Regions from separate parts of the Methylobacterium sp. E-012 genome, predicted to be linked through region 3. Evidence: predicted binding sites of a transcription regulator. Region 3 holds the regulator's gene; each other region holds the start of a gene.
The links. Region 3 encodes PhoB, which activates phosphate uptake and scavenging genes when phosphate is short. Its sites were predicted from a motif close to TGTCATNNANCTGTCAT; they were not measured.

Region 1 (10,085 bases), 970 kb from region 3:
CTGCGGCCGCGCCGGGAGGCGTCCGGTCTTGCGGCGGGTCAGGAACCGCGGGCGGCGGCCGCCGAGCCCGGCATGACGGCGCCGGATGCGCACCCGACCGAGGATCACGCGGCCGAGCTGTTCGGTCACGGGGACGCGCACCCCGTCCTCGCGGACGATCATCCGCGCCAGACCGGCGCGGGCCGCGATGTCGCGCCACACCGCGACCACGTCGTCCTCGTCGAAGCTGCCGAGGCGATGCAGTTCCTCGCCCTCGGCATCGACCAGGATCAGGCTGAACCGGTCGGACCCGGTGATCTCGGCATCCTCGACGGCGTAGGCGAGCGCGATCCCGGTGGCCCTGCGGGCGCCGGGGGTGCGGCCGATCACCGGAAGCGGCGAGACCATTAGGTGGGGGGGGGCCTCGGCACCCTGCATGCGCTGTCCCGCGTGATGTTCGTCCACGAACGGCGAAGTGTTCATCGGTCCGGATCCCTTGAGCAAGTGGCGGCACCGACCGGGCCGTCCGTTATGCCAAGCAAAATCGCACCCGAACTCCTCCACGCCGCTTAAGAGCCGTCCTTAAGCGATTCTGGACGGCGCCGTCATTTGCGGAATGCTCAATGCTTCCTTGAATGCTCAACATTTCCTTGCGCGGATTGGTCGTTATCGATTGATCAACCAGCATCCTTGTGGCGGTGCGGGCGGCGCCGTACAACGGCAGGGTCGGGTGCGCGATCCTTCCGCGCCCGGCCCCCTCAGCCCGAATGCGCGGACGTCCGTTCGACCGGATGCACGGTGCGGCGGGGCTCTCCGGCCCTCACGGATCTTACGCGGAGCGCGATGCCCGAGCCTCTCACCGACGATGCGGTATCCGCCCTGATGCCGGAGCTGCGCGCCGTCATGCGCGAGGCCGCCGACATCGCGCGGCCCTTCTTCCGGCTCGGCGGTCAGACCTCCGCCCGGATCTGGTCGAAGGCCGGCGGCTCGCCGGTGACCGAAGCCGACGTCGCGGTGGACGCCTTCCTGAAGGTCCGCCTCAGCGCGCTCGTCCCGCGGGCGGCGTGGCTGTCGGAGGAGACGGCGGACGATCCGGCCCGCCTCGGCCACGACCTCGTCTGGATTGTCGACCCGATCGACGGGACCCGGGCGTTCCTATCGGGCCATCCGGATTGGTCGATCGCGGTGGCGCTGCTGGCCGACGGCGAGCCGGTGATCGGATTCGTCCACGCGCCGGTCGGCGACGCGGATTACGAGGCGGTGCACGGGCGCGGCGCGACCCGGAACGGCGTACCGATCCGGGTCGATCCCCGCGCGCGCCTCGCCGGCGCGCGCATCACCGGCCCGAAGCCGATGCTCGACCGCCTGGCACGGGGTGCCGGGCCGAATCCCGACTTCGAATCGATCGCCCGGATCCCGTCCCTCGCCCTGCGGCTCGCGCGGGTGGCGGACGGGACCGTCGATATCGGAATGGTGTCCGGTCACGCCCGCGACTGGGATCTCGCGGCGGCGGACCTCGTCCTGCGGGAGGCCGGCGGGGTCGTCTGCGACTTCACGGGCGCAGCGACCCCCTACAACCGGCCCGACCCGGTTCACGGCGAACTCCTCGCCGCCTCGACGGCCCTGCGCGATCCCGTCCTGGCGGCCTGGGGCCGCTGAGGACGGCGGCGCCGGCCGTTGTCAGGCCGCCACAGCGGCTTCGCGCACCATGACCGCGGCAGGGGCGAGCCCGAGGCGGTCGGCGAGATGCCAGTGCAGTTCCCGTGAGGAATGGTAGTTGTAGGACCGGTCGATCAGGTGACTGACATCGATCCCGGTATGGTCCGCGGTCCTGGCCTGGGCCAGCTTGCCGACCCGGAAGGTCGGGGCGTCCGTCACCGGTGAACGGATGCCGCGGCGGCGTGTGTACTCGAACAACATAAGTGTTTTTCTTTTCTGGTCTTTTCTGGACCGGACGTTCGTACCGCCCGGTATCGTGTTGGGGATTTGCCTCCGGCGCGACCTGGGACCGGGCGGTTTCGCCCGGGACGGTAGCGTCGGAAGGGAGAGCCGCATCGTGCGGCCGAATCAGGGTCCCGCCGCGGTCTCCCGCCGGGCGGGAGCCCCGCGGGCATCGATCCGCGCGGGGGATTGGCGCGGGACCCGCAGAGCCGGAAGGATCAGGCTGCCTGCAGGTTGCTGGCGGCGTCCTTGCCGCTGCGCTTGTCGGTCAGGATCTCGTAAGAGACCCGCTGGCCTTCGATGAGATTGCGCATTCCGGCGCGCTCGACGGCCGAGATGTGAACGAACACGTCCTTGCCGCCATCGTCGGGCTGGATGAAACCGTAGCCCTTCGTCTCATTGTACCATTTAACAGTGCCGGTATTCACGTATTGTACCTCGTTCGTGCATGGGCCATTCGCGCGGCACGAGGGCCGCGTGATGCACCATGGTCTTTCTGGATTTGGCCAGGGTGGCGGGGCGCGAGACGCTGAACCGTGTAAAGCGTCAGCCTCGGTGGGTAAGCCCCCCGAGGACGTATTTAATCGCTCGCTGCGGCCGCAACAAGGCGCCGGCCGCGTATCTTCTGCGTCGCAGGCCGGGACGAAGGCGCGGCCGCGGCGCGCCGCCCCCTGTGTTTTCGGGCCTCCGCGATGCATATACGGAGTGCGTGCAAGCAGTTACGACGCGCGGCTCTGGACGATACATGGCAGGCATATCGGTCTCGCTGGACGGTGCGAACATCCAGCTGTCCTTCCAGAAGGACGATCAAGCGACGGCGGTGGTGATGGATGCCCGGGCCGCCCGCGCCCTGGTGCGCGCCGTCGGGCAGCTGCTGACGGCGATCGACGACACCGACGAGCCGGACATGACCGACGAGATGGGCGACGAGGACATCGCCATGCTCGAAGTGACATCCTCGGCGATCGAGATCGGCACCGACGACGAGGGCCAGGCGGTGGTCGCTCTTCAGGCCGGCGCGTTGCCGCCGTTCCAGCTACGCCTGACCGACGAAGAGGCCCGCCACGTGGTGACGAGCCTCTCGGAGATCCTCAACGCGCCGCGCGACGTTCGCACTTCGCACGGCGGCCACTGACGCTCGGATCACATGCGCGTGCCGGGATCGGTGGGTGTGCCGGGGAAGACGTCGGGCTCGGAGCCCGGACCGCCCGGTTCGCCGATGCCGGGATCGTTCACCGGATAGGGTGTGCGCGGTCCGGTCGGCCCGATATCGGGCTCCTCGTCGGGGATCGGCGGGGGCGGCGGCAGATCGCCGGGCGTGGGCTCGGGTAGGCCGGGATTGGCCATGACGCGGCTCCTGTTGGCTTGGGATCGGGACCAACGGACCGGGCTCGCGTGGGTTCCGAGGCCGCGTGGCGGGTTCGCGACCTGGCTGGACACCGGAACGGCGCGCTCGGCGTCGGGATTGGCCGCTATCCGCGCTCGCCCGCGATCTCGAGCACCGTGCAACCGCATATCGGCCGCCCGTACTCGTCGGTCCCCTCGACGTTGACGCGGTGCGCACCCGGCGCGAGGTCGTCGGGCAGCCGCGCCGTCCAGATGTGGGTCGAGGGCGTCGCCTGCACCCAGCTCTTCTTGGTCTCCGGGTAGCGCGCAAAGAGTTCGGTGACGAAGGGGTCGAGCCGGCGAGTCCGCGCCATCGCCAGCGGCGGCCGGTCGCCGATCCGGGCGGTCAGGCGCGTGCGCGGCCCGCCGTCGAACACGTTCACCACCAGGGTTGTGTCGGGAAGCGCGTCCTGCGGCACCGGCGGCCGGAGACCCTGGACCGGCCGGGTCAAGCGGATCACCTCCACGGCGCCGACGCGCGCCTCGCTCTCGAACAGGATGCGCATCGTCTCGTCGGGCTGGCCCTGCGCGGCGACGTAGCGGGTCGTGTAGTCGGTGCCGCGGATCGACAGGACGTGGAAGCCATTCGGCGTCCCGTCGCGGCTGTCGGCCGAGGGGATGCCGGTGCGCGTGTCGGGCCCGCTCCACCACGAGCCCGAGACGGCGGTCAGCACGTGATGGTGGTGCCCGTCGGCCGGGTAATGGTGCTCGGTCGTGTGGGTGTGGCCCGCGAGGCTCAGCACCCGGCGCCCCGCCAGCAGATCGAGGAGGGCAGCGCGGTCGAGGGTGATGCCGTGGGGATCGTCGGGCGTCGTATCGGTGAACAGCGGGATGTGCATGGCCAGCACGATCAGGTCGTCCTGCGGGATCTCCGGCAGGAGGTTGCGCAGGAAGGCCAGGCTGCGCTCGCCGATATGCCCCCGGTAGGTGTTGGCGCCGACCGGGACCGGCGGCCCCAACCACTCGACGTTGTCGAGCATCACGAACCAGGCCCGCCCGTGCCGGAACGCGTAGGTCGGCGCGCCGTAGACCCGCTTCCAGGTCTCGCGGCTGTAGCGGGCATCCGGAGCCTGCATGTTGAGATCGTGGTTGCCCGGCAGGCTGTACCAGGGCAGCCCGATCCGCCCGACGATGCGGTTGGACCGGCCGTAGAGCGAGAGATCGTCGAACAGGACGTCGCCGGCGGTCAGGCCGAAGGCCGCCGGGATCGCCATGGCGCGGGCGACCGCCGTATCCCGCACGTGGTCGAGTTCGAACCGGCTCTCGGGCTGGGGATCGGTGAACAGGACGACATCGAAATCCGCCGGCTCATCGACCCGGGTCAGGGTGAAGTCGATGGACGCCGGCAGCGGCCCGGTCGGCGCGACCCCGGGATAGCGCAGGCCGATCTCGGCGGGCGTGCCGTTGGGCTGGTGGATGTAGGAATGGCGCGGCACGTTGTCGGCGTCGCGCGGGAGGGCGTAGCCCGGCGGCTTGATCACGAAGACGGCCCCGTCGCCCGGCATCGGCAGGCGATAGCGGCCCTGATCGTCCGTGCGCGCGATCTCGCGGCCGTTCGAGACCAGTACGCCGGGGAGCGGAGTCCGGCCGGCCCCGGCCGTGGCGCCGGCATAGACGATCCCGGTGGCCTCCGCAGCCCCCTGCGCCTCTGCCCGGCCGGCCACGAGCCCCAATCCGGCGAGGCCCGCCACGGTCTCCCGGCGGGTAAGGCGTCCATCTCCAGAGGTCGATTCGCGCGACATCGGGGCTCCTGTCGGGATTCCAAGCCAGTGCCGAGGCAGGAAGCCGGCAAACCCGCTCCCGCGACGTGGCCCCAGCGGCCAAGCAGATCCGTTTGACCGGGCGATGACAGCAACGTTCCCAAACGCGCGAGGCCCGCATCTCGGGGGAGATGCGGGCCTCGGATGATCCGGAAGCGGGTCGGCAGCGCCGGTCGGCGGACTATTCCTCGTCGCCGGGCTCGAAAGTCTGCGGCATCGGCTCGGCGCTGGCGACCGGGGTCGGCGCGCCGATGGTCGAGGGGACGTTCACGCCGTCGCGCTTGTAGATGTCGTCGCGGAACTGAACCACGCCGTCCGGGGTCGACCAGGCCGTGATGTAGGTCCAGTAGACCGGCACCGGCTGGGCGATGTTGGCGTCGACGCGCTTGCCGCTCTCGATCGCCTCCTCGACCTTCTGGCGGTCCCAGCCGGGCGTGTCCTTCAGGAGCCACGTGATGTACTCGCGCACGTTCTGCACGCGCACGCAGCCCGACGAGATGAAGCGGAAATCGTCGCCGAACACGCCCTTGGTGTTCGTGTCGTGCATGAACACGCCGTAGGGGTTCGGGATGTTGATCCGGACGATGCCCATCGAGTTGAAGTCGGCGCCGGAATCCTGCCGATAGGTGTAGCGCGTGCCCTCGTCGGAGTTCCAGTTCACCGATTTCGGCGAGACCTCCTGGCCGTTCGACAGGATGCGGATCCGGTTGTCCGTGAGGTAGTTCGGATCCTTCTGCATCTTCGGGATCAGGTCCTTCTTCACGATCGAAGCCGGGACCGTCCAGGTCGGGTTGAAGTTGATCTGCGTCGCCTTGGTGTTCATGATCGGCGACTGGCGGTCGATCTTGCCGACGCCCGCGGCGTGGAGCGTCACGACCTGGCCGTTCTCCACCGTCTCGACCAGGGCGGCCGGGATGTTGGTGATCACGAAGCGCCGGCCGAGATCGCCCGAATAGGAGCGCAGGCGGACGACGTTGGTCTCGAGCTGGCGCAGGCGCACGTCGGCGGGGACGTTCATCGCCTGCTGGGTGGCGAGGCTCATCGTGCCGGTCTGGCTGAGGCCGTGGCGGGACTGGAAGCGCTTCACGCCGGCGGCGACGTAGGAATCGTACACGCCGGAGCCGCCGGCGGCGGCATCGAGGTCGCCGGTGACGATCAGGCGCTGGCGCACGGCGGCCACGGCCGGGCCGCGGGAGCCGATGCGCAGGTGCTCGGCGCCGGAGACCGGGCGCCAGCCGCCGCGGGTGACGATGTCCTTGTAGCGCTCGACCATCTGCTCGGTCGCCGCCACGGTCTGGGGCGAGAGGATCGGCACCGTCTCGCGCTGCACCTGCATGCCGGCGGGCGACGCGTAGTCCTGCGCCCATTCGGCCTGTGCGTAATTGCCCTGGTCACGGGCCTCCGCGGCGCCGAGGCCCAGGGCGCTCAGGGCGGCCACGCTCAGGAGGGTGGTGAACCGGTTTTGTGCCGTCATGCGCATCGGTCGCTGGCTCTGGTCCGGAGTCTGTTCGGATCGTGGCGGGAGGGATCGTCTCGGCCGCCACGCTGTCGGGTTGACGCTTAAGACTCCCTATCGAAGGGGCCGGATTGTGGCATCGCGGTGCGCCAGCGCACGCCGCGTTCGGCTGCGGCCCGCCGGCAACAGCCACGACCCTCCGGGTGTGGCAGGACTGCCATAGGCGCAGGAAGCGAACGGGGTGCGGGAGCAGCATGGGACCGGGTCCGACCACGGGGAATCGTCGCGGGGGTCCTCAGGCCCGGCCGCTGCGTGCCGTGATCGCCGTGCTGGCGCTCTATGCCTTCGTCCTTCAGGCCTTCCTCGGCGGCCTGATGCCGATGCCGGCGGCGGCCGACGGGATCTGCGCGCAGCATTCCGCGGACGGGTCGGATTTCGGCAAGGCGGTCCCGCACGGTCACGGCGATTGCTGCACGGCGGCTCAGGTCGCCGGCACCGCGCTTCCGCCCCGGGAGGCCCCCTCGGCGGTCGCGTGGATCGCGCCGGCGCACGCGTGCGCCGGCTTCGGACAGCCCGCCGAACCCTGCGCCCGCCCCCCGCCCGGGGGCGGCACGTCACCCAGGGGACCGCCGACGGCCTGAGCGATCGTTTGCCAACGGATCCCTCAGGACGGATGCATTCCCATGAAAAGTGTCGTTTCGGCCGTGCTCGGCCTCGGCCTCGTCGCCTCCGCGGCACAGGCCCACGCGGTGCTGGAGCGCAAGCAGGCGAGCCCCGGCTCGTCCTATCGCGGCGTCGTCCAGATCATGCACGGCTGCTCCGGCAAGCCGACCACCCGGGTGAGCGTCACGATCCCGGAGGGGCTGATCGGCGCCAAGCCGATGCCGAAGCCCGGCTGGACGGTGGCGACCACCCGCGGCGCCTACGCCCGGACCTACACCACCCACCACGGCACCGCCTCCGAGGGCGTGACGGCGATCACCTGGAGCGGCGGCTCGCTGCCGGACGACGCGGTCGACGAATTCACCTTTCTCGCGCAGGTGGCCGACACGTTCGAACCCGGCGCGACCGTCTACGTCCCGGTGCAGCAGGATTGCACGGAGGGCGGCTATTCCTGGTCCGAGATCCCGAAGGCCGGCCAGGACGCCCATGACCTGAAGGCGGCGGCACCCGCCTTCCGCATCGTACCGGCCGCGGCCCAGACGACCGCCGCGGCGGTAACCGCGACCGCTACCCCGGTGAAGGCTGGCGACCTCAGCATCGAGACGCCGTGGCTGCGCGCCACCCCGAACGGCGCCAAGGTGGCGGGCGGCTATGTCCGCATCACCAACACCGGCAGCACCCCGGACACGCTGACGGGGGCCGCTGTGCCCTTCGCCAAGACGGGCGACATCCATTCCATGGCGATGGAGGGGGGCGTCATGAAGATGGCGCCGGTCTCGGACGGCCTGACCATCAAGCCCGGCGAGACCGTGGAGCTGAAGCCCGGCGGCTATCACCTGATGTTCGAGGGTCTCACCGGCGCGCCCAAGGCCGGGGAGACCGTGTCCGGGACACTGACCTTCCAGCGGGCCGGCACCGTTCCGGTGACCTTCTCGGTGGCGCCGATCGGTGCGTCCACGCCCGGCGGCCAGCACCAGCATCAGCACTAGTCGTCCGGCCGGAGCAACGCACCGCGCATCGACAGTCCCGAGCGCCCCATGGCGTGCGCCCGATCCTACGGCAACCGGACCGGAGCCCCGGAGCGGCGATCCCGGCTGAGTCCGGCCGGGCGCCGCCTCGTGGCGATCCTCGTCCTGTATGCGCTCGCGCTCCAGAACGTCCTCGGCGGCCTCGCGATGGCCGCCGCGACGGGGCCGGAACACGTCCTGTGCCTATCCGGCGGCACGATCGACGGGTCGGGGCCGGACGATCCGCAGATCCCGGCCCCTGGGCCGATGGCCTGTTGCGTCGCGTGCCACACCGCGAGCCCGGCCGCCCTTCCCGCCCCGGCGCCGGCCGAAGCGGTGCCGGCCCTGTATCCGGTCGCGCTCATCCGGTCGCGGCCGCCGCGCAGCGCGCTGCCACGGGCGCCCCCCGCGGCGGGTCCCCGCGCCCGAGCCCCTCCCCCCGTCGTCTGATCCGATCGCCCCTGCCCGATCCTCAGACACGGATACGATTCCATGCCCCGCCTCATCCGGGCCGGCCGCCGCGCCGCCCTGTCGCTCCTCGCCTGCGCCACGCCATTGGCGGCCCGGGCCCAGGACCCCGCCGTCGCCCTCCCCGAACTCAGCGTCGTCGGCAGCGCCACGCCCACCGGGCCGCTCCCGGGGGAATCACGCGGCTCGCTCTCCGTCCCGAGCGTCGATCGCCAGCGCGCGGCGCTCTACCAGACCGTGGGATCCGTCGCCTTCGTGGACGCCGCGACGCTCCAGGACCGCTACGCCAACACCATCCGGGACGTCCTCAAGGACGTGCCCGGCGTCTACGTGCAGGAGCGCTACGGCCAGGAGTTGCGCCTGTCCGTGCGCGGCTCCGGGATCGCCCGGGGCTATCACCTGCGCGGAATCGAAATCCTCCAGGACGGCATCCCGTTCAACCTCGCGGATGGCAGCGGCGACTTCTACCAGATCGACCCGCTCGCCCTGCGCGCGGTGGAGGTCTACAAGGGCGGGAACGCCCTCACCTTCGGGGCGACGACGCTCGGCGGCGCGATCAACTTCGTCACGCCCACCGCCTACACGGCGCTTGCCCCCAACATCCTGCGGATCGACGGCGGCAGCTTCGGCACGATCCGCGAGCAGGCGCAGATGTCCCGCATCGACGGGCCGCTCGACGTGCTGGTCAACGCGACGCTGACGAATTCCGAAGGCTTCCGCGCCCACGAGGCGCAGGCGACGAAAAACTTCAACGCCAATATCGGCTACCGGATCGCACCCGACATCGAGACGCGCTTCTATCTCGGCACCTACCTCACCGACCAGAAGCTGCCGGGCAGCCTGACGCTGGGCCAGAGCCTCACCACCCCGACCCTGGCCAATCCCACCGCGATCACCGGCAACCAGTCGCGCAAGGTCGAGACCGAGCGGATCGCCAACCGGACCTCGTTCCTCCTCGACGTCGGCAAGCTCGACGTGGACAGCTGGGCGATCCACAAGAGCCTGTACCACCCGATCTTCCAGGCCATCGACCAGGACGGCTGGACCTACGGGATCAACCCGCACTGGGCCGGGACCTTCGATCTCGGCGGTTTTCGCGATGACGTGGTGCTGGGCCTGCGCGCCCTCGCCGGCCAGAACTCGGCGCTGCAATTCGTCAACATCCGCGGCCAGCGGGGCACGCAGACGCTGAATTCGCTTCAGAGCGCCTCGAGCTACGAGGCCTACGGGGAGAACCGGTTCTGGTTCCTGCCGGACGTGGCGCTGATGACCGGCGCCAAGGCATTCTCGTCGAACCGCACCTACAGCGACAAGGGTGGCCTCCCCGGGGACGTGACCCCGCGCTTCGCCGACGCGACCTATGCGGGCATCAACCCGAAGATCGGCCTGCTCTGGCAGCCGCTTGCCGAAGTCCAGGTCTTCGGC
Region 2 (10,085 bases), 3.5 Mb from region 3:
TCACCACCGCGTAGCCGAGCCCCGCCACCAGGACGAGCAGGAACGCGATCACCCCGCCGGGATGGATCCGATGTTCGAGGCGCGGCCCGCCCGCGGGCCTGTTCCCTAGGATCCCCGAGGGGATCACGGCAGAATCGGACATGAACCCTCGCGCGGAACCGGTTGTGCTGGTGAATGCGGGATTAAGTTCCGCGCGTGACGCTTCGGTGACGGCACCCTTCGATCCGGGTTGCGGGTCACACCATTCGCGCGGCGAAGGACTGCGCAGTGCTGGAACCGCTCCGGCCGGGCGGCCCGCGCGATGGATCCGCCTTCGCCGGCGCCGCGCGTGCCCCAGTCGGCCGACGGGGTTGCGGCACGCGCAGAGCTTTCGCATCGCGGTGAGGATGTTCGGCGGGTTCCTGGAAGATGAAGGCCGCGACTTTGCTGTGCTGGCTAAGTTATCGATCTGTTGCTTCGATGCGACACGCGGCGATTCTGCTGAAAATGACTTAATTATGACGCTGGCGGAGCCGCGGATTTCGCTAAACCTCCCGCCGCAGGCCGAATGGCCGCGGCTTTGGGGGCCAGACATGAAGTTACGACACGGGATCTCGATCGCGGCCTTGACGGTCGCGGTATTCGGGCCGGGCGCGCAGGCACAGACCGCCAACACGACGCCGTCCGACGTCAACGTGCTCAATCTCCTGTCCCCCTATCTGGCGCTCAACGCCACCGCGACCGGTCAGCGGACGCTGCAGCTCAACCTGTCGCAGGGGGTGGCGCTCAACAACGCGGCCGGCCTGTCCCAGCAGCAGAACGCGATCAGCGACAAGAACCTGCTCGGCTCGATCAGCAACGACCTGTCCGCCTCGGGGCTCGGCACCTACGGGGTGGCCGCCAACCTCGCGGGCGGCCTGCCGGCCCAGACGCCGATCAACGGCATCGTGCCCCAGCAACTCGTCGGCGGCCTCGGCGCCCAGCTCGGGCCGATCTACCAGCGCGGCGTCGCGCCGGGCGTGAACGGCCCCCTCGGCAGCGTCGTCAGCCTGCTGGCCGGCGCCTACACCTTCTCCGGGAACAATCTCGGCGTCGCCAAGAACTACTTCGCCAACGGCGCGGCCACCAATCCGAGCGTGACCCCGGCCAACTACGTGGCGGTGCCCGCCGTGGCCCCGGCCGGCTACACCCTGCCGACCTATAACGGCCTGCCCAACACCACCAACAGCGTCTACGACCTCGCCTACGGCGTCACCAACACGCAAGCGGGCCAGGACGTCTACGGATCCTCGCGGCCGGTGCAGGTGGCGCCGTCCCAGTACAACGCCTTCGACCCGACCGCGCTCAACGGGATCGCCACCAACCCGTCCTTCCCGAGCGGGCACACCACTTACGCCTTCACGGACGGCATCCTCCTGGCGATGCTGGTGCCCCAGCAATACCAGACCATGCTGCTGCGCGCCGCCGACTACGCCAACAACCGCATCGTGCTGGGCGTGCACTACCCCCTCGACATCATCGGCAGCCGGGCGCTCGCCGCCTACGATCTCGCCCAGGCCTTCACCAACCCGGCCTACATCAACAACTCCGCGGTGACCGGCACGGCGATCAACCTGCCCAACCAGTTCGTCCAGGCCCAGGGCCAGATCCAGGCCTACCTCGCCGCCCAGTGCGGCAACACCGTCGCGGCCTGCGCCGGCAGCGCGGCCAACGGCGCCGGCAACCCCTACCTCCCGTCGGCCGCCAACCAGGCCACCTACCAGAGCCGGCTCACCTACGGCCTGCCGACCCTGAGCCTCGCCCAGGCCCCCCGCGAGCAGGCCCCCGCCAACGGGCCCGACGCGTCGATCCTGCTGGCCCCCCTCTACGGCGGCTCCACCACCGCCGCCCGCACCCTGGCGCCCGGCGGCGGCCTCTACGGCCAGCTGTCCACGGGAACCATCAACCAGATCCTGGTCAACACCGAGACCAACGCGCTGGCCGCCTTCTACGGCAGCGCGCTGAGCTACTGGAGCCGCATCGACCTGTACTCCGCCGCCGGCTACTTCGGAAACGTGACCGGCACCCTGCGGATGGACACCGCCGACAGCCTGGCCATCGATGTCGCCATCGGCCAGGGCGGCGCCCTCTACGCCAACGGCACCATCGCGGGCACCGCCTTCGTGGGCTCCGGCGGCCTGCTCGGCGGATCGGGCACGGTCGGCGGGATCAGCGCCCTGTCCGGGGGCACGGTGGCGCCGGGCACCGCGATCGGCACGCTCTCGGTCACCGGCGCGGTCGCCTTCGCGCCCGGCTCGACCTACCAGGTCGAGGCCAACGCCGCCGGCCAGGCCGACCGGATCGCGGCCGGCGGCGCCGCCGCCCTGTCGGGGGGCACCGTCCAGGTGCTGGCCGCCTCGGGCAGCTACAACCCGCGCACCACCTACGCGATCCTCACCGCCGGCGGCGGCGTCTCGGGCCAGTTCGCCGGCGTGACGTCGAACCTCGCCTTCCTCAGCCCGGGCCTGCGCCACCTGGCCAACGAGGTCGACCTGACGCTCACCCGCAACGACGTGGCGTTCTCCAGCTCCGCCACCGGCCGCAACGGCGCGGCCGCGGCCGACGCCATCCAGGCGGGCGGAGCCGGCCGGCTCTACGACGCCGCGTCCGGCTTCATCACGGGCGAGGCCGGCGCCGCCTTCCGGGCGCTCGCCGGCGACATCCACGCCAGCACCGTCTCGACCGCCTACGAGACCGCGTTCTTCGTGCGCGAGGCGGTGCTCGACCGCCTGCGCTGGGGCAATCCCGGCACCGGGCTCGATTACGGAAGCCTGCCGGCCGCCTACACGGCCGATCTGCCGGGCCGGGCGCCGGTGGTGGCGGGGGTGCCGGTGCGCACCCTCGACCCGCAGGTCTTCGGGCTCTGGGGCCAGGGCTTCGGGGCGTTCGGCACGGCCGGCGGGGGCGGCAACGCCTTCGACCTCGACCGGCAGATCGCGGGCTTCGCCGCCGGCGCGGATGTACGCCTGCCGGGCGGGCTGCGCTTCGGCGTGGTCGGCGGCTACACGGAGGCCAATCTCGACAGCGCCGGGCGGAGCGGCGGCCTGAGCCGGGCGGAGAGCGCGACGCTCAAGAGCGGGTTCGGCGGCGTCTACGGCGGCGCCGAGCTGGGGCCGGTCTCGCTGCGGCTGGGCGTGATCTACGCCGACACGGATACGCGCACCCGGCGGGCGGTGCTGTACGGGCTGTCGGACACGCTGACCGGGCATGGCGGCGGCCACACCCTGCAGGGCTTCGGCGAGCTCGGCTGGAAGTTCGCGCTGGGCGCGCCGGCGCCGGCGGTGCTGGTGTCGAAGGACGGCGCGGCGGCGGCGGTCCAGCCGGCGGCGGCCTATGTGGAGCCGTTCGTGGGCGGGGCCTATGTCGGGATCCGGCGGGACGCCTTCGCGGAGGCTGGGGGCGCGGCGGCGCTGACGAGTTTCGCGCGCGACTACGACCTCGGGGCGGCCACCGTCGGGGTGCGGGCGCAGACCAGCCTGGACCTGGGCCTGGGGCTGCCGGTGACGCTGCGGGGGCTCATCGGATACCGGAGGGCGTTCGGGGACGTGGTGCCGGCGGCGCTGCTGCGCTTCGGCACCGGCCCGGCCTTCCTGAGCGCGGGCGTTCCGATCGACCGGGACGCGCTGGTGGCGGAGGTCGGCCTGGACCTGGCGGTGGCGCCGAACGCGAGCCTCGGCGTCGCCTATACCGGCCAGACCGGCACCCGGGCCCAGGATCAGGCCGTCAAGGGCAACTTCACCCTCCGGTTCTGAGGAACACGCCGCGACCGCGGGCCGGCAATATCTGGCCCGCATCCCGTGCGTGTCACACGACTGACGCGGTCCGGCCGCTAGCGACCGGGCCGCTCAGGACGCCAACGGGGGATCCCGCATGATTGACGCCACGGTGCCGGCCCTCGCCCTCGGCGCGCTCCTGGCCCTCGTCCAGATCGGCAGCATCGCCATCGCGGGCCGGCGCATCGGCCGAAGCCACGGGCCGTCGCGGTTTCCGGCGGGGGCGCCCGTCTCCCTGGTCCGCCCGCTCCACGGGGTCGAGGCCTACAGCGAGGAGATGCTGACCCGGAGCTTCCGCCTCGACTATCCGGCCTACGAGCTGATCTTCTGCGTGGCCGATCCGGGCGATCCGATCGTGCCGCTGGTGGAGCGCCTGATCGCCGCCCATCCCCACGTGCCGGCCCGCCTGATCCGCGGCGACGAGCGCGTCAGCGAGAACCCGAAGCTGAACAACTGCCTGCGCGGCTGGCGCGCCGCCGCCCACGATTGGGTGGTGCTGGCCGATTCCAACGTGGCCATGCCGCCGGATTACCTCCAGTGCCTCCAGGCCGCGTGGCGGGAGGAGACCGGCCTCGTCTGCTCGACCCCGGCCGGCGCGCGCCCGGGCAGCTTCATGGCCGAGGTCGAGTGCGCCTTCCTCAACACCCTGCAGGCGCGCTGGCAATACGCCGCCGAGGCGTTCGGCCTGGGTTTCGCGCAGGGCAAGAGCATGCTGTGGCACAAGCCGTTCCTGGAAGCGCAGGGCGGCCTCCAGGCGCTCGCCGCCGAGATCGCCGAGGACGCGGCCGCCACCAAGCTGGTCCGGGCCGCCGGCAAGCGCGTCCATCTCGTGGCGAGCCCCTTCGAGCAGCCCCTGGGACCCCGCGGCTTCCGGGAGGTCTGGGCGCGGCAGCTGCGCTGGGCCCGGCTGCGGCGGGTGACCTTCCCGCTGTTCTTTATCCCGGAGATCGGCAGCGGCGTCCTGCTGCCGGCGCTGCTGCTGGCGCTGTGGTTCGGCAGCCTCGCCGGACTTTCCGGCGCTGCGGGTATCGCGGTCCTGTGCTACGGAGCCGAGCACTGGCTCGCGGTCCGCGCGGGCTGGCATCGCTCGCCCCGCATGCCGGCGGTCTTCCTGGTCCGCGATCTCCTGATCCCGGCGATCTGGCTGGGCGCCTGGGTGCAGAGCGCCATCGTGTGGCGCGGCAACGCCATGGATGTCCGTCCCCGCCGGCCCGCCGACGCCCGGAGCTACGCGCCGTCGGCCTGAGGAATGCCGCGAGATACCCGGAGGCTTTGGACGTGTCGCGCCGCTACGCCCTGTACTGGCTCCCCGCTCCGGGCTCGCGTCTGGAGGCGTTCGGCAACGCCGTGCTCGGCTACGACAACGTGTCCGGGCGGACGGTCCCGCATCCGGAGACACCGGGCGGCTTCGCTGCGGTCACGGCGGGGGCCCGGCTCTACGGTTTCCACGCGACCCTCAAGGCGCCGCTGCGCCTCGCGCCGGGGACCGCGGAGGCCGATCTCGTCGCCGCCGCCCGGGGCCTCGCCGCCGCGCACCCGCCGGTGCCGCTCGGGCCGCTGGTGGTCGCGGCGCTCGGACCGTTCCTCGCCCTGGTGCCGGAGGCCCCGCCGCCGGGTCTGGGCCTGCTCGCGGCCGAATGCGTCGCCGCCCTCGACCCGTTCCGGGCGCCGCTGACCGGGGCCGAGCGCGCGAAGCGCCGGCCGGAGCGGCTGGATCCCCGCGGCCGCGCGCTGCTCGACCGCTGGGGCTACCCCTACGTGTTCGAGGCCTTCCGCTTCCACATGACCCTGACCGACGCCCTGCCGGAGCCGGACCGCGACGGGTGGCACCGGCGCCTCGCCGCGGCCTATGCCGCCTCGGGCCCGGAGCCCGCCGTGATCGACGCGGTGTCCCTCCTGACCCAGGACGGGTCCGGGCCGTTCCGGCTCCTGGCGCGCCTGCCCTTCGGAGACGCCCATGGCTGACCAGCCCCTCGGGCTCGCGCCCGCCATCGATCCCAGCGCCCGGGTCCAGGTAAGCCGCCTCGGCCGCTACACCGAGATCGGGGCCCGCACCCGCATCACCGAATCGGTCCTGGACGATTATTCCTACATCGCCCAGGACGGCGAGGTGATCTACACGACGATCGGCAAGTTCTGCTCGATCGCCGCGAGCGTGCGGATCAATCCCGGCAACCATCCGATGGAGCGCGCATCGCAGGCGCATTTCACCTACCGGGCCCGCGCCTACTGGCCGGAGGAGGCGGACGAGGACGCCTTCTTCGACCGGCGCCGGTCGAGCCCGGTGACGATCGGCCACGACGTCTGGATCGGCCACGGGGTCGTCGTCCTGCCCGGCCGCCGCATCGGCACCGGCGCGGTGGTCGGGGCGGGGGCGATCGTCACCCGCGATGTCGCCCCCTACACGATCGTGGTCGGCAATCCCGCGCGGCCGGTGCGGCCCCGCTTCCCCGAGGCGATCGCCGCGCGCCTGGAGCGCCTCGCCTGGTGGGACTGGGATCACGCGCGCCTGCGCCGGGCGCTGCCGGATTTCCGCGGGCTCGCCATCGAAGCGTTTCTGGACCGTCACGAAGCTTCGGCGTGACATCGCCGCCGCGGACACCGTCTTCGTCCGCGTGGCGGCGACATCATCTCGGTAAGATACCCGCGCGGATCCCTATTCATTCGTCGGCTATAGATATTCCGAGGTCTTCGTCATCCAACCGTCGTAGAAGCGGCGTTTAGCTGCGGCCATTCCGCCGCGGATGGATGCATGCTCGTCATCGAAGATCTCACGCGCCAGTATGGCGACCGGCGCGCGGTCGACGGTGTCTCGTTGCGGATCGAGCCCGGCAGCTTCGTCGGCGTGATCGGCCGCTCGGGGGCCGGCAAGTCGACGCTGCTGCGCCTGATCAACCGGCTGGCGGATCCGAGTTCGGGCCGCATCCTCCACGACGGGCGGGACGTCACGATGCTGCGGGGCCGGGCCCTGCGGGACTGGCGCACCCGCTGCGCCATGATCTTCCAGCAATTCAACCTCGTCGGCCGCCTCGACGTGATGACCAACGTGCTCATGGGGCGCCTCAGTCACGTGCCGAGCCACCGGGCCCTGATGCGCCTGTGGTCCGACGCGGACCGGGCCATGGCGCTCGCCGCCCTGGAGAGCTTCGACATGGGCGAGTTCGCCGGCCAGCGGGCCGACGGCCTGTCGGGCGGGCAGCAGCAGCGCGTCGCCATCGCCCGCGCCCTCGTGCAAGAGCCCGAGATCCTGCTCGCCGACGAGCCGGTGGCCTCCCTCGACCCGCGCAACACACGCCTCGTGATGGATGCGCTCGCCGACGTGAACCGGCGCTACGGCATCACGGTGCTGTGCAACCTGCATTCCCTCGACCTCGCCCGCGCCTATTGCGACCGCCTCGTCGGCCTCGCGGCGGGCCGCGTGGTGTTCGAGGGCGGCCCCTTCGACCTCACCGAGGACGTGGCGCGCCGGCTCTACGGGCTGGAGGCCGGCGAGGTGCTCGACGATTCCGCGCAGCGCGAGGCGGAGCAGCGGGCGGCCATGCCGGGCCTGCCCGGCTCCATGCCCGCGCGTCCGGTCCGCGAAGCCGCGATCGGCGCCTGAGCCGACAACGATGTCCGTCACCCCGGCGGGCAGGGGGCCGGCCGAACCCTGCCCCAGGGCCCGCACAGGAGAACGCAATGATCACCCGACGCACCCTCGCGGCCGCGGCCGCCGCCCTCGCGCTCCTCGGCCTGCCGGCCGCCGCCCAGGACTGGAAGGCCCAGTATCCCGAACTGACGCTGGGCGTGATCCCCGCCGAGAACGCCTCCGGCACCGCCGATCGCTGGGCGCCGCTCACCGCCTACCTGACCAAGACCCTGGGCGTGCCGGTGAAGCTGCGGGTCGCCAGCGACTACGCGGCCGTGATCGAGGGCCAGCGCGCCGGCAACATCCAGATCGCCTGGTACGGCCCCGCCTCCTTCGCCCGGGCGGTGATGACCGGGGTGAAGATCGAGCCGATCGTGAACCAGAAGCACGAGACCGGCGCTTCGGGCTACTATTCGGTGGTCTACGTGCTGGCCACGAGCCCGTACAAGACGGTCGAGGACCTCAAGGGCAAGAACCTCGCTCTGGTCGACCCCAATTCCACCTCCGGCAATCAGGCGCCGCGCTTCTTCCTCAAGCGGGCCGGCTACGACGTGGAGAAGTTCTTCGCCAAGACCTTCTACGCCGGCAGCCACGAGAACGCCGTCTTGGCGCTCACCCAGGGCACCGCCGACGCCGCCGCCAATCTCTGGAACTCCGAGACCGACACGATGGTCACCCGCATGGCCGCCAAGGGCATGCTCAAGAAGCCGGACGGCACGCCGATGCAGCAGTCGGACTTCCGGGTGGTGTTCAAGTCCGACTTCCTGCCGGAGGGCCCCTTCGCCGTGCTGGCGAGCCTGCCCGACGACCTGAAGGCCAAGATCCGCCAGGCCTTCATCGCTCTGCCGACCGCCGACAAGGCGGCGTTCGACCGGCTGTCGGACGGTAAGGACCAGGGCCTCACCCCGGTGACGCTGAAGGATTATCAGCCGATCATCGACATGCTGAAGTTCAACGACGAGCAGCGCAAGAAGTCCTGATCCGGGCATGCCGACCTCGCACGGCCCGACACCCCTGCCGCCGGAGCGGGAAGCCGCCCTCTCCGGCCTCTACGCGGCGGCGACCCGGGCCGCGCGCCGCCGTACGCTGGCGGGCTTCGCGATCGTCGCGGTGCTGGCGCTGCTCGCCGGGTTCGCCGCCGAGGTGCGGCCGCTGGTCTTCATCGAGAACATCGGCAAGTTCACCGCGTATATCCGAGAGATCCTGCCGCCGATCGGCCTCGACCATCCGATCGAGGACGTCCGCGCCTGGTACTGGGGCCTGCCGAACTGGCTTGGCTTGCTGGGCGAGACCCTGCTGATGGCCTATCTGGGCACGCTGCTCGGCGGGCTCGCGGGCTTCGCCCTGAGCTTCCTGGCGGCCGCCAACCTCGCGCGGTCGCGCCTGCTGCGCATCGCCGCCAAGCGCTTCCTGGAGGTCTGCCGCACCGTTCCCGAGGTGGTGTTCGCGCTGCTCTTCGTGATCGCCTTCGGCCTCGGGCCGATGGTCGGCGTGCTGGCCATCGCCATCCACACCACGGGGGCGCTCGGCAAGCTGTTCTCCGAGGTGGTCGAGAACATCGACATGCGTCCCGTCGAGGGCCTGTCGGCCTCGGGCGCCACGTGGATCGAGACCGTGCGCTTCGCGGTGCTGCCCCAGGTGCTGTCGAATTTCGCCTCCTACGCGCTGCTGCGGTTCGAGATCAACGTGCGCGGGGCGGGGGTGATGGGCTTCGTCGGCGCCGGCGGCATCGGCCAGGAATTCCTGGTGGCGATCCGCAACTTCTACTACGCGGATGTCAGCGCCATCCTCGTGCTGATCATCCTCACCGTGTTCTGCATCGACCTCGCCACCGAGCGGGTCCGCCATCGGTTGATCGGCCCGGAGCACGCACGATGAGCGCGCGGTCCGAGACCCTGCGGGCGACCGCCCGGGCCGACCTCGCCCGGCTGCGGGCCCGCTACCCGGCGCAGTTCCGCATCGACTGGGCGGCGCGGGCACGCCTGGCCGGGGTGATCGGCCTCCTCCTCGGATTGGCGGCGTTCGGCTATTGGCGCCTCGATTTCTCGGTGGCGCGGATCCTCCACGGGCTTGGGCGGCTCGGCACCTTCGCGGTGCTGATGCTGCCGCCGTCCCCGGAGGGCCAGTTCTGGACCTTCCTGCACGCGCTGGGCGAGACCCTGGGCATCGCCTTCCTCGGCACGCTGACGGCGGCGATCCTGGCCTTCCCGGTGGCGTTCCTGGCCGCCCGGAACGTCGTCCCCAACCCGTTCGCGCGCTTCGCCGTCCGCCGCGGCCTCGACGTCATGCGCTCGGTGGACGTGCTGATCTGGGCGCTGATCTGGATCAACGTCGTCGGGCTCGGCCCCTTCGCGGGGGCGCTGGCCATCGCGTGCTCGGATTTCGGCGCGTTCGGCAAGCTGTTCTCCGAGGCGATCGAGACCTGCGACCGCCGGCCCGGCGAGGGCGTCGTCGCCTCGGGCGGCTCGGCCCTGCACCGGATCCGGTTCGGCCTGATCCCCGCCGTGCTGCCGGTGCTGGCGAGCCAGGTGCTGTACTTCTTCGAATCGAACACCCGCTCGGCCACGATCATCGGAATCGTCGGCGCCGGCGGTATCGGCCAATATCTCACCGAGCTGATCCGCGTGCTGGAACTGAGGCAGGTCGCTTTCCTGGTGTTGATGATC
Region 3 (10,085 bases):
CCTCCCTCGCTTCTGGGATCGCACCGCGTTACCACGCCACCCTTCGCAGAGAATCGCGGATGCCCGCCTTGACTGAAACGATTGTCCTCGCCCGCACCCGAGCGACCGCCGCGCGGAAGGGGCCGAGCAAGAATCTCGACACCCTGTTCCGGGCCAGTGCCTACGGGGCGGCGCTCCTGGTGCTGATCGTCCTCGCCGGCATCCTCAGCGCCATCATCTACGGCGGCCTTCCCGCCTTCCACCAGTTCGGCCTCGGTTTCCTGACCTCGAGCGCCTGGAACGTCGGCACCGAACAGTACGGCGCGCTGGTGGCCGTCACCGGGACGCTGATCTCGGCGCTCCTGGCCCTCGCCATCGGCGTCCCGATCTCCCTCGGCATCGCGATCTACCTGACGCAGCTCTGCCCGAACTGGGCACGCAAGCCCGTCGCCATGACGATCGAGCTCCTCGCCGCGGTGCCGAGCATCATCTACGGCATGTGGGGCCTGTTCATCTTCGCCCCGCTCTTCGCGCAGTTCGTCGAGATCCCGGTTTCCAACATCGTCGAGGGCCTGCCGATCATCGGGACCGTGCTGTACGCTCGGATCCCGTCAGGCGTCGGCGTGCTCACGGCGGGCATCATCCTGGCGATCATGATCGTGCCGTTCGTGGCCTCCATCGCCCGCGACATGATCGACCAGATCCCCACGATCATGCGGGAGAGCGCCTACGGGGTCGGTTGCACCACCTGGGAGGTGGTGCGCTTCGTGCTGATCCGGCACGCCTCGGTGTCGATCATCGGCGCGATCATGCTCGGCCTCGGCCGTGCGCTCGGCGAGACGATGGCGGTCACCTTCGTGGTCGGCAACGCCAACAGGCTCTCGGCCTCGATCTTCGATCCCGGCTCGACCATCGCGTCCCGGATCGCCAATGAGTTCAACGAGGCGGACGGCATGCAGCTCAACGCCCTGATGGCCCTCGGCTGCATTCTCTTCGTCATCACCTTCATCGTTCTGGTCGCCGCGCGCATCCTGACGCGGCGCGTGCGGGTCGGTTGAGGAGCCCCATGGACGCGACCAACACCCTTGCGGCGCCTCCGCTCGCGCAGAGCCGCGTCCGTCCCGGCCGGCGCCGGGCCGACGCGGTGCTCCGCGGCTTCTGCGCCCTCGCCACGCTCCTCGGCGTCATCGTGCTGGGTTCGATCCTGCTGATGCTGATCGTCCAGGGTGTGCGCGGGTTCACGTCGACCCTGCTGACCCAGCCGACGCCGGGACCCGGCAGCGAGGGCGGCGGCATCGCCAACGCGGTCCTCGGCAGCCTCGTGCTCACCACCATCGGCATCGTCATCGCGACCCCGGTCGGCGTGATGGCCGGAACCTTCCTGGCAGAATACGGCCGGACCTCGAAACTGTCCTTCGTGATCCGCTTCCTCAACGACATCCTGCTCTCGGCCCCCTCGATCCTGATCGGCCTGTTCATCTACACGCTGATGGTGCGGCCGATGGGCAGCTATTCGGGCTGGGCCGGCGGCGTCGCCCTCGCCATCATCGCCACGCCCGTGATCGTGCGCACCACCGAGGACATGCTCAGCCTGGTCCCCGGCACCCTGCGGGAAGCGGGCGTGGCCCTGGGGGCGCCACCCTCCACGGTGATCATGAAGGTGACCTGGCGGGCGGCCTCGGCCGGCATCGTCACCGGCATCATCCTGGCTCTGGCCCGCATCGCGGGCGAGACCGCCCCGCTCCTGTTCACGGCCCTCAACAACAACAGCTGGTTCAATGCCGACCTGATGGGCGGCATCCCGAACCTGCCCGTGATGATCTACCAATTCGCGCTCTCGCCGTATCCCAACTGGCAGCAGCTCGCCTGGGCCGGGGCACTCCTGATCACCATGACCATCCTCGCCCTCTCGGTCATCGCCCGCGTGGTGATCAAGCCGCAGCGTGCCCGCTGAAGCGCAAGCCCGAAGGATCAACCCGATGAGCACCGCCGCAGCGTCCGTCACCACCGACCGCCAGTTCCAGGCCTCCGCCAAGACCGGGGCCGACACCAACGCCCCCGTGCGCATCGCCGTGAAGGGGCTGAACTTCTACTACGGCCATTTTCACGGCCTGAAGAACATCGACCTGAACTTCCACGACCGGCAGGTGACGGCCCTGATCGGCCCCTCGGGCTGCGGGAAGTCGACCCTGCTGCGGACCTTCAACCGGATCTACAGCCTCTATCCGGAGCAGCGCGCCGAGGGACAGATCCTTCTGGACGGCATGAACATCCTGGATCCCAAGATCGATCTCAATGATCTGCGCGCCCGGGTCGGCATGGTCTTCCAGAAGCCGACGCCGTTCCCGATGTCGATCTACGACAACGTCGCCTTCGGCATCCGCCTCTACGAGAAGCTGGGGAAATCGGATCTCGACGACCGGGTCGAGACCTCGCTGCGCAAGGCGGCGCTCTGGGACGAGGTCAAGGACAAGCTCAAGCAGTCCGGCATGGGCCTGTCGGGCGGCCAGCAGCAGCGCCTATGCATCGCCCGCACCGTGGCCCAGCGCCCGGACGTCATCCTGTTCGACGAGCCGACCTCGGCGCTGGACCCGATCTCGACGGGGCGCATCGAGGAACTGATCGAGCAGCTGCGCGACGAATTCACCATCGCGATCGTCACCCACAACATGCAGCAGGCGGCGCGCATCTCGCAGTTCACCGCGTTCATGTATCTCGGCGAGCTCGTCGAGGTCGGGCCGACCGACAGGCTGTTCATGAACCCGACCGAGCGGCGGACGCAGGATTACATCACCGGCCGTTTCGGCTGATCAGGCTCCGAAACCGCACCCCCGCGGCGCTGCGCGCGAGCATAGCCGCCGCGGCCGGGTAAGATCTGCATCAGACCCGAGGCATCGCACGTCCCCGAGGCATCGCACGTCGCGGCCCCCATCGAAGGATCTCCCCCATGCCCGGCCATATCGTCTCGTCCTACGATACCGACCTGGAGAACCTGCGCCGCTCGATCTCGGAGATGGGCGGCGTGGCCGAGAAGATGACCGCCGAGGCGACCGACGCCCTCGTCCGGCGGGACGACGGGCTCGCCCAGGCGGTGATCCTCGCCGACAAGCGCCTCGACGCCCTCCAGCGGGACATCGAGGAGCGGTCCGTCCTGCTGATCGCCCGGCGCCAGCCGCTCGCGATCGACCTGCGCGAGACCATCTCGGCGATCCGCGTCTCGGGCGATCTCGAGCGGATCGGCGACCTCGCCAAGAACGTGGCGAAGCGTGTGGTTGCGATCTCCGATCAGGCCCCGGCACAGAAGATCGTGCTGGGCGTCCGCCACATGAGCGACCTCGCAGAGGGCCAGCTCAAGGACGTGCTGGATGCCTACGCGAGTCGCGACATCGAGGCCGCCCATGACGTGTGGGAGCGCGACGGCGAGATCGATGCGCTGTACAATTCGCTGTTTCGCGAGCTCCTGACCTATATGATGGAGGATCCGCGCAACATCTCGTTCTGCACCCACCTGCTGTTCTGTGCCAAGAACGTCGAACGCATCGGCGACCACACCACCAATATCGCCGAGACCATCCACTATCTCGCCACCGGCGAGACTCTGGCGGGCGACCGGCCCAAGAACGATGCGTCGAACTACGCGACGGTCGAGCACGAATAGGTCCCGGAGCGAACCCACGGCGCCTCACCATCTTCGGGGCGGTCGCCGCGGCGACGGCTGGTTCCAGTTGAGACGGGCCGGGCCTCCGGAACGCGCGGTGGGTTCGCCCTTAGAACAGGTCATCGAACGTGAGCATGCAAGTCCTGATTGTCGAGGACGAGGAGGCACTGACCACGCTGCTGCGCTACAACCTGGAGGCCGAGGGCTTTCTGGTCGATACGGCGGCCCGCGGTGACGATGCGGAACTGCTCCTGGCCGAGCGCATGCCCGATCTGGTCCTGCTCGACTGGATGCTGCCGGGCCTCTCCGGGATCGAGCTCTGCCGCCGCATCCGCGCCCGGCGCGAGACCGAGCGTCTGCCGGTGATCATGCTCACCGCCCGGGGCGAGGAGGGGGACCGGGTCCGCGGCCTTGGCACGGGCGCGGACGACTATATCGTCAAGCCGTTCTCGGTCCCGGAGTTGCTCGCCCGGATCCGTGCCCTCCTGCGCCGGGCCAAGCCCGCCCATGTCTCGGATCGGCTGGCCGCCGGGGATCTCGAACTCGACCGCACCGGCCACCGGGTGCGCCGCGCCGGCGAGGAGCTGCATCTCGGCCCCACCGAGTTCCGGCTGCTCGAATTCCTGATGCTCGCCCCGGGGCGGGTCTTCTCCCGGGAACAGCTCCTCGACGGGGTCTGGGGCCACGACGTCTATATCGACGAGCGCACCGTGGACGTGCATGTCGGGCGCCTGCGCAAGGCGCTGAACGGTCCGCGCCAGCCCGATCCGATCCGCACCGTCCGCGGCTCCGGATACGCCTTCGACGAGACCTTCTCGCTCGAGGCTTGAGCGGCGCGGACTTTCAGGTTCAAAATGTCCGGGATCCAGCCCGTTTGGAAACCCTGCATCGACACCGGCCGCGCTGCTCAGCGGGTCAGCGCGGCGCTCTTGTCGGCGGTCGGAACCGAGGCCAGAGCCTGAAGCACCGTCCCCTCGGTGAGGATCTGGGGCAGCACCAGAGGCTCCCCCGCGCCGGCATAGAGCAGGTATAGCGGCACGCCGCTCCGCCCGTGCTTTTCCAGGAGGCGGGTGATCTCGGGATTCTGGTTGGTCCAGTCGCCCTTAAGGTAGGTCACGCCCCGCTCGGCCATCGCGGTCCGCACCGCCTTCGTAGAGAGGGAGGTGGTCTCGTTGACCGCGCAGGTGATGCACCAAGCCGCCGTCATGTTGACGAAGACAGGTCTGCCCGCGTTGACCAGCGTGTCGAGGCGCGCCTGGGTGAACGGCTCGGCGCCACTGGTGAAGGCCTGCGCGCCCGGACCCGCACGGTCCTGCGGGAGCGTGAGCACGAGGGCCGCGACCGCGAAGAGCGCCAGGGCCGCGCCGACCTGCGCGATCCGGGCGGCCCCGGGCGCAGCGCCGCGCCCGCGCTCCCAGGCCCAGGCGGCGAAGCCCACCAGCACCAGGCCGATCAACGCCGCCAGAAGCCCCCTCGGCTCGACCTGCTGCGCCAGGACCCAGATCAGCCAGGCCACGGTGGCATAGACCGGGAAGGCGAGCCCCTGCTTGAGGGTCTCCATCCAGGCGCCCGGCCGCGGCAGCGCCCGCAGGGCCGGCGGCCAGAGGGTCAGCGCCAGGAACGGCAGGGCCAGGCCGAGTCCGAGGCTCGCGAAGACGGCGAGCGCCACGCCGGCGCTCTGGGTCAGGGCGAAGCCCACCGCCGAGCCCATGAACGGCGCCGTACAGGGCGTCGCCACCAGCGTGGCGAGCACGCCGGTGAAGAACGAGCCGCTCAGGCCGGCGCGCCGGGCCAGCCCGTCGCCGAGACCGGCGAGCCGGCCCCCGATCTGAACCGCCCCGGACAGGTTCAGGCCCATCGCGAATAGCAGATAGGCGAGCCCCGCCACCACGGCGGGCGATTGCAGTTGGAAGCCCCAGCCGATCGCAGCCCCGCCGCCCTTCAGGGCGATCAGCAGGGCGGCGAGCCCCAGGAAGCTCGCCAGCACGCCGGCCGTGTAGGCGAAGCCGTGCAACCGGAGGCGGGCCGGGCTCTCGCCGGCATGCCGGACGAGACCCAGCACCTTGATCGACAGCACCGGGAATACGCAGGGCATCAGGTTAAGGATCAAGCCGCCGAGGAAGGCGAAGGCGGCGGCGGTCGCGAGGGTCAGCGCATCCCCGTCGGGGACGGACGCCGGCCGCGGGGTCGCCGCGTCGACCGGCGGCCCAACGGCCGGGAGCATGGGCTCGTCGCCATACGCGAAGGCGAGGTGGCGGCTGCCGTCCTCCGTCACTTCGTCCAGGGTCAGCACGCCGGGAAGGGCCTCGGGCGCCGGATCGGTCGGGCTGCTCCGGGCGAGGGTGAGGTGCAGGCCGGTCCCGTCGGCCGACATCACCTGTGCGGCGGCATTGTCGATCGCGGTTTCGGCATAGGGGAAATAGGCGGCGTTCCGGACCGCGTCGGGCCGGAGGCCAGCCGCCGCGAAGTCGAGCCGCAGAGTGTCGCCCTGGCTCGACAGGCGCAGTGGCCAAAGCGCCGGTGCGGGGAGGGCGGCCCGGGCGCGGGCGAACAGGGCCGCGATGTCGGGATCGGGCCGCGGTGCCCCCACCGGCAGGGTCAGGGCGAGGTCCGCCGAGCCCGGCACGCATTCGGTTTCGCAGACGAGGTAGGTCAGCTTGGCCCGGATCTCCACCGGGGTCGCGGGATCGAGGCTCGGCGGCGGCGTCACGGGGACGAGGAGCGTGACCTCGCCCTCGTAGCCGTAATTCATCAGCGTCGCGATCGGGATGCGCTCCGGCGCCGGCCACCGGATCGCCCCGGCGTTGAAGCCGGCCGGCAGGGTCCAGGTGACCTCGGGCGGCAGCCCGGAATCCCCCGGATTGCGCCAGTAGACGTGCCAGCCGGGCTTCACCTGCATGCGCACGGCCAGGGTGAAGGGCTGCGCCCCCGTCACCGCGCCGGGCTCGGCCACGAGGCTCGACCGCACGAGATCCGGCGGCGTGCGCAGGCCCTGCGCCAAAGCGGGCGTGCAGCAGGCGGCGAACAGCAGGAGTTGGAAGGCGAAGCGGCGGATCATGCTGTCCCTTCGCGCGCCGGGCGGGCGCGGTTTCACGCGCGGTCTCTTCGAGCCTGGGGCGGACTTTTCCGTGACGGACGCCTTATAGCGCGCCGAATCGATGCGTGTCCCGCACCCGGATGATCGACCCATGGGCCGCGACATCGACGGCCTTCAACCGCGGGGCTCAAAGAGCACCAGGTCGAGGAACGCCGTCCGTTGATCGTCCCGCAACCGGCAAAAGTGGTCGACTGCCGAGCGGGCGGAGTCCGAGGGCGGCGCGCGCATCTGTCGGAACGAACGACTGTGCGGGATCGTCATCGGCGGCCTGCCGCCGCTTCTGCAATTCCACGACCGCACGGGCGATCGAACGAAAGGGCGCCCAAATCCTCCAGCCGGCTCGGCGAGATACAGGGCACGTTGAGGCATGTGCCGATACGCTCCGGGACCACGGCCGGAGCGCGCACCGGCTTCGAGACATCTGTCGATCCGTTCTGCGCCGCGCGGCAGCACAAGAGCGGCCATCTTGCGCCCCAAGGCCGTAACGGCGTCAGCCCGGCAGCGGCGCCGTCGCCCGCTCCAGCCATGTGCGCGCGCCGGCATCAAGGACCGGTATCAGGACCTCGCGGACCCGCGCGTGATAGGCGTCGATCCAGATCCGCTCGCCCGGATCGAGCAGGTCCGGATCGATCAACCGCCGGTCGTAAGGCGCGAGCGTCAGCGTCTCGAAGCCGAGCATCGGGCGCTCGCCGCCCGCAACCGCGCGCGGCTCGACCAGGACGAGGTTCTCGATCCGGATGCCGTAGGCGCCGGCGGCGTAGTAGCCAGGCTCGTTCGACAGGATCATCCCAGGCTCCAGCGCCACCGTGCCGGTCTTGGCGATGCGCTGCGGCCCCTCGTGGACCGAGAGGAACGCCCCGACTCCATGGCCCGTGCCGTGGTCGAAATCGAGCCCCGCCTGCCAGAGGGGCGCCCGGGCGAAGGCGTCGATCTGGGCGCCGGTCGTGCCCCTCGGGAAGACCGCCCGGGCGATAGCGACGTGGCCCTTCAGCACCCGGGTGAAGCGATCGCGCATCGCGGCGCTCGGCTCCCCCACCGCGACGGTGCGGGTGATATCGGTGGTGCCGTCCAGGTATTGCGCCCCGGAATCGATCAGGAACAGCTCGCCGGGCCGGACCGCCCGGTCGCTAGCGCGGGTGACCCGGTAGTGGACGATCGCCCCATTCGGTCCGGATCCCGAGATCGTCGGAAACGACACGTCGCGCAGGTCGCCACCGGCGGCGCGGAAATCCTCCAGCGCCTCGACCACGGCGATCTCGGTGAGACCGCCCGCCGCGGCCGCATCGTCGAGCCAGGCGAGGAAGCGCACGACGCTCGCCCCGTCGCGGCCATGGGCATCGCGCGCGCCGGCGATCTCGGCGGCGTTCTTCACCGCCTTCATCCCGGTGATCGGATCCTTGCCGACATCGACGGTGCCGCCGGCCGCCTCGATCTTTTCCTTCAGGGCGACGGCGCCCGTCGCCGCATCGAGCCGGACCCGTACCCCGCTCAAGGATCCGAGCCCGTCCTCCAGCGCGGCCCGGGGCAGGATCTCGGCGACGGGGGCGAGGGCCGCGCGCAGGGCCGGGTCGACCTCCGCCGAGACCAGGAAGAGGCGTGCCAGCCCCTCGCGGGGCAGAATCGCGTAGCCGAGCGCCAGGGGCGTATGGCCGATATCGGCACCCCGCAGGTTGAACGCCCAGGCGAGGTTGTGAGGGTCCGAGATCACCAGGGCGTCGCAGCCGGCCTCGGCCAGGATCGCGCGCACCCGAACCAGCTTCTCCTCGACCGTCTCGCCCGCCAGGGCATCCGGGTGGCGGACGACCGGCCCGGCGGGCGGCTTCGGCCGGCCGGCCCAGACCGCGTCGACCAGATTCGGCACGGCGCGCATCGCGCCCCCCGCTTTGGTGGCGGCCCGGTCCAGGCGCGCGAGCCCGTCCGGCGTATGCAGCCACGGATCATAACCGAGCACGTGGTCGCGCTTGAGGTGAGCGCCGATCCACGCCTCCGGCGTCGACTCGGCCAGGGGCACGACCGTGAGGATGGCGGTATCGATTTGCTCGGGCGCCTGAAGGGTGTAGCGGCCGTCCACCACCAGGGCGGCGGAATCCGTCAGGATCACCGCGGTCCCGGCGGAGCCGGTAAAGCCGGTGAGCCAGGCCAGCCGCTCGGCATCGGCGGGCACGTATTCCGACTGATGCTCGTCGGCGCGCGGCACGACGAAACCGTCGAGGCCGGCCTCGCGCAGGGCCGACCGCAGCGCCTCGATCCGCTCGGCGCCCTTGCGGTGGCCCGGATCGTCGAAGGTCTGGAAGCGCTGGCGCGGTCGGGAAGGAGGCGGCTCGATCATGCGGCGAGGGTAGAGCGCCCGCCGCCAGGGTGGCAACCGGCCTGTTCGGCGCGCGTGCCGGTGACACGGCACGCGCGCGGGGCCGGCGGCGTCGAAGGAGCGATAGCCGCGACGGGTCCCTGTTTTACCGTGAAAAAATCGCGAACAATCTTATCACGCCGCGGGTTTTGGCCTATTTTCGAACCATGGCACGGCGCGTCTATTACTGGATCAGCGACGGACCGGACGGCACTTTCGACGCCGTCGTGACGATCGAACCCGAGACCGTGATCCGGCGCGACGGCTTCGCGTCGCTCGCTGAGGTCGAGGAGTGGATCGACGGTCTGCGCATTCTCATGGCGGCGCTCGGCGCGCCGGTAGCGCAGACGGACGCGGCCGATGCGCCGGCCTCGATCGAGGCCGAACCTGATAGGTTCTGCAGACCGGGGATTCTGCGCACGGCGCGCTAGCAGATCGGATTTTCGATCGAGTCGGTGAAGCGGAATCTTGCTGGTGGAGCGGACGGCGCTGCACGGGTAAGCGGCGACCCGCCGGGCACCGCGCTCACGCGCCAGGATCGTGCAGCCCGTGGTCAGGCCCTTGGCGAGAAGGCCGGCCCGGCCCGCGTCTGAAGTGCCAAGCCCCGGGATTGGGCCGCTGGCTCGCTCCGGGACGGCCCGCCGAGGCCCCGGGGTGCCGGCGGCTCCCTCAGCATCCGCTTGCGCCCCGGGGCCGCTTCGAGCAATCCTCGACCCTCCCGTCCCGGTTCTCGACGGCACCCGTGGGGTTTTCGAAAGAAGGACCACGTTGTCCGTGCATCTGCTGATCGTCGACGACCACCCGCTGTTCCGGGACGCCCTGGCGGCCACGATCCGTCTCGCGCATCCGGACGCAATGCTGGACGAGGCCGACGGGATCGAGGCAGCCTGCGCAGTGCTGGCGACCAACAGGAGCATCGACCTGACGCTCCTGGACCTGTCGATGCGGGGCACCTCCGGCTTCGACGGGCTGATCTCGATCCGGGCGCGCTTCCCGCGCGTCCC

Region 1: a site for PhoB is predicted at 5,141-5,157, ahead of AC3IF1_RS28130 (calcineurin-like phosphoesterase C-terminal domain-containing protein). Genes of this name have one in related genera too.
Region 2: a site for PhoB is predicted at 3,821-3,837, ahead of AC3IF1_RS06520 (ceramide glucosyltransferase). Genes of this name have one in related genera too.

Annotation. Positions count from the first base shown of each region.
Region 1 covers NZ_JBYQEY010000001.1:5,859,245-5,869,329, forward strand. Annotated here, with positions in the region: gene AC3IF1_RS28100 (DUF6101 family protein) at 1-417, opposite strand, end outside; gene AC3IF1_RS28105 (inositol monophosphatase family protein) at 823-1,638, shown strand; gene AC3IF1_RS28110 (AsnC family transcriptional regulator) at 1,660-1,899, opposite strand; gene AC3IF1_RS28115 (cold-shock protein) at 2,139-2,348, opposite strand; gene AC3IF1_RS28120 (hypothetical protein) at 2,666-3,055, shown strand; gene AC3IF1_RS28125 (hypothetical protein) at 3,064-3,267, opposite strand; gene AC3IF1_RS28130 (calcineurin-like phosphoesterase C-terminal domain-containing protein) at 3,393-5,048, opposite strand; gene AC3IF1_RS28135 (L,D-transpeptidase family protein) at 5,248-6,546, opposite strand; gene AC3IF1_RS28140 (hypothetical protein) at 6,777-7,163, shown strand; gene AC3IF1_RS28145 (copper chaperone PCu(A)C domain-containing protein) at 7,206-8,174, shown strand; gene AC3IF1_RS28150 (hypothetical protein) at 8,223-8,642, shown strand; gene AC3IF1_RS28155 (TonB-dependent receptor family protein) at 8,685-10,085, shown strand, end outside.
Region 2 covers NZ_JBYQEY010000001.1:1,376,343-1,386,427, forward strand. Annotated here, with positions in the region: gene AC3IF1_RS06510 (inorganic phosphate transporter) at 1-142, opposite strand, end outside; gene AC3IF1_RS06515 (autotransporter family protein) at 573-3,770, shown strand; gene AC3IF1_RS06520 (ceramide glucosyltransferase) at 3,889-5,037, shown strand; gene AC3IF1_RS06525 (DUF1045 domain-containing protein) at 5,070-5,756, shown strand; gene AC3IF1_RS06530 (LbetaH domain-containing protein) at 5,749-6,375, shown strand; gene phnC (phosphonate ABC transporter ATP-binding protein) at 6,544-7,392, shown strand; gene phnD (phosphonate ABC transporter substrate-binding protein) at 7,470-8,399, shown strand; gene phnE (phosphonate ABC transporter, permease protein PhnE) at 8,407-9,297, shown strand; gene phnE (phosphonate ABC transporter, permease protein PhnE) at 9,294-10,085, shown strand, end outside.
Region 3 covers NZ_JBYQEY010000001.1:4,886,989-4,897,073, reverse strand. Annotated here, with positions in the region: gene pstC (phosphate ABC transporter permease subunit PstC) at 60-1,037, shown strand; gene pstA (phosphate ABC transporter permease PstA) at 1,046-1,933, shown strand; gene pstB (phosphate ABC transporter ATP-binding protein PstB) at 1,959-2,789, shown strand; gene phoU (phosphate signaling complex protein PhoU) at 2,927-3,637, shown strand; gene phoB (phosphate regulon transcriptional regulator PhoB) at 3,772-4,467, shown strand; gene AC3IF1_RS23330 (protein-disulfide reductase DsbD family protein) at 4,545-6,695, opposite strand; gene AC3IF1_RS23325 (aminopeptidase P family protein) at 7,225-9,063, opposite strand; gene AC3IF1_RS23320 (hypothetical protein) at 9,093-9,512, shown strand; gene AC3IF1_RS23315 (response regulator) at 9,856-10,085, shown strand, end outside.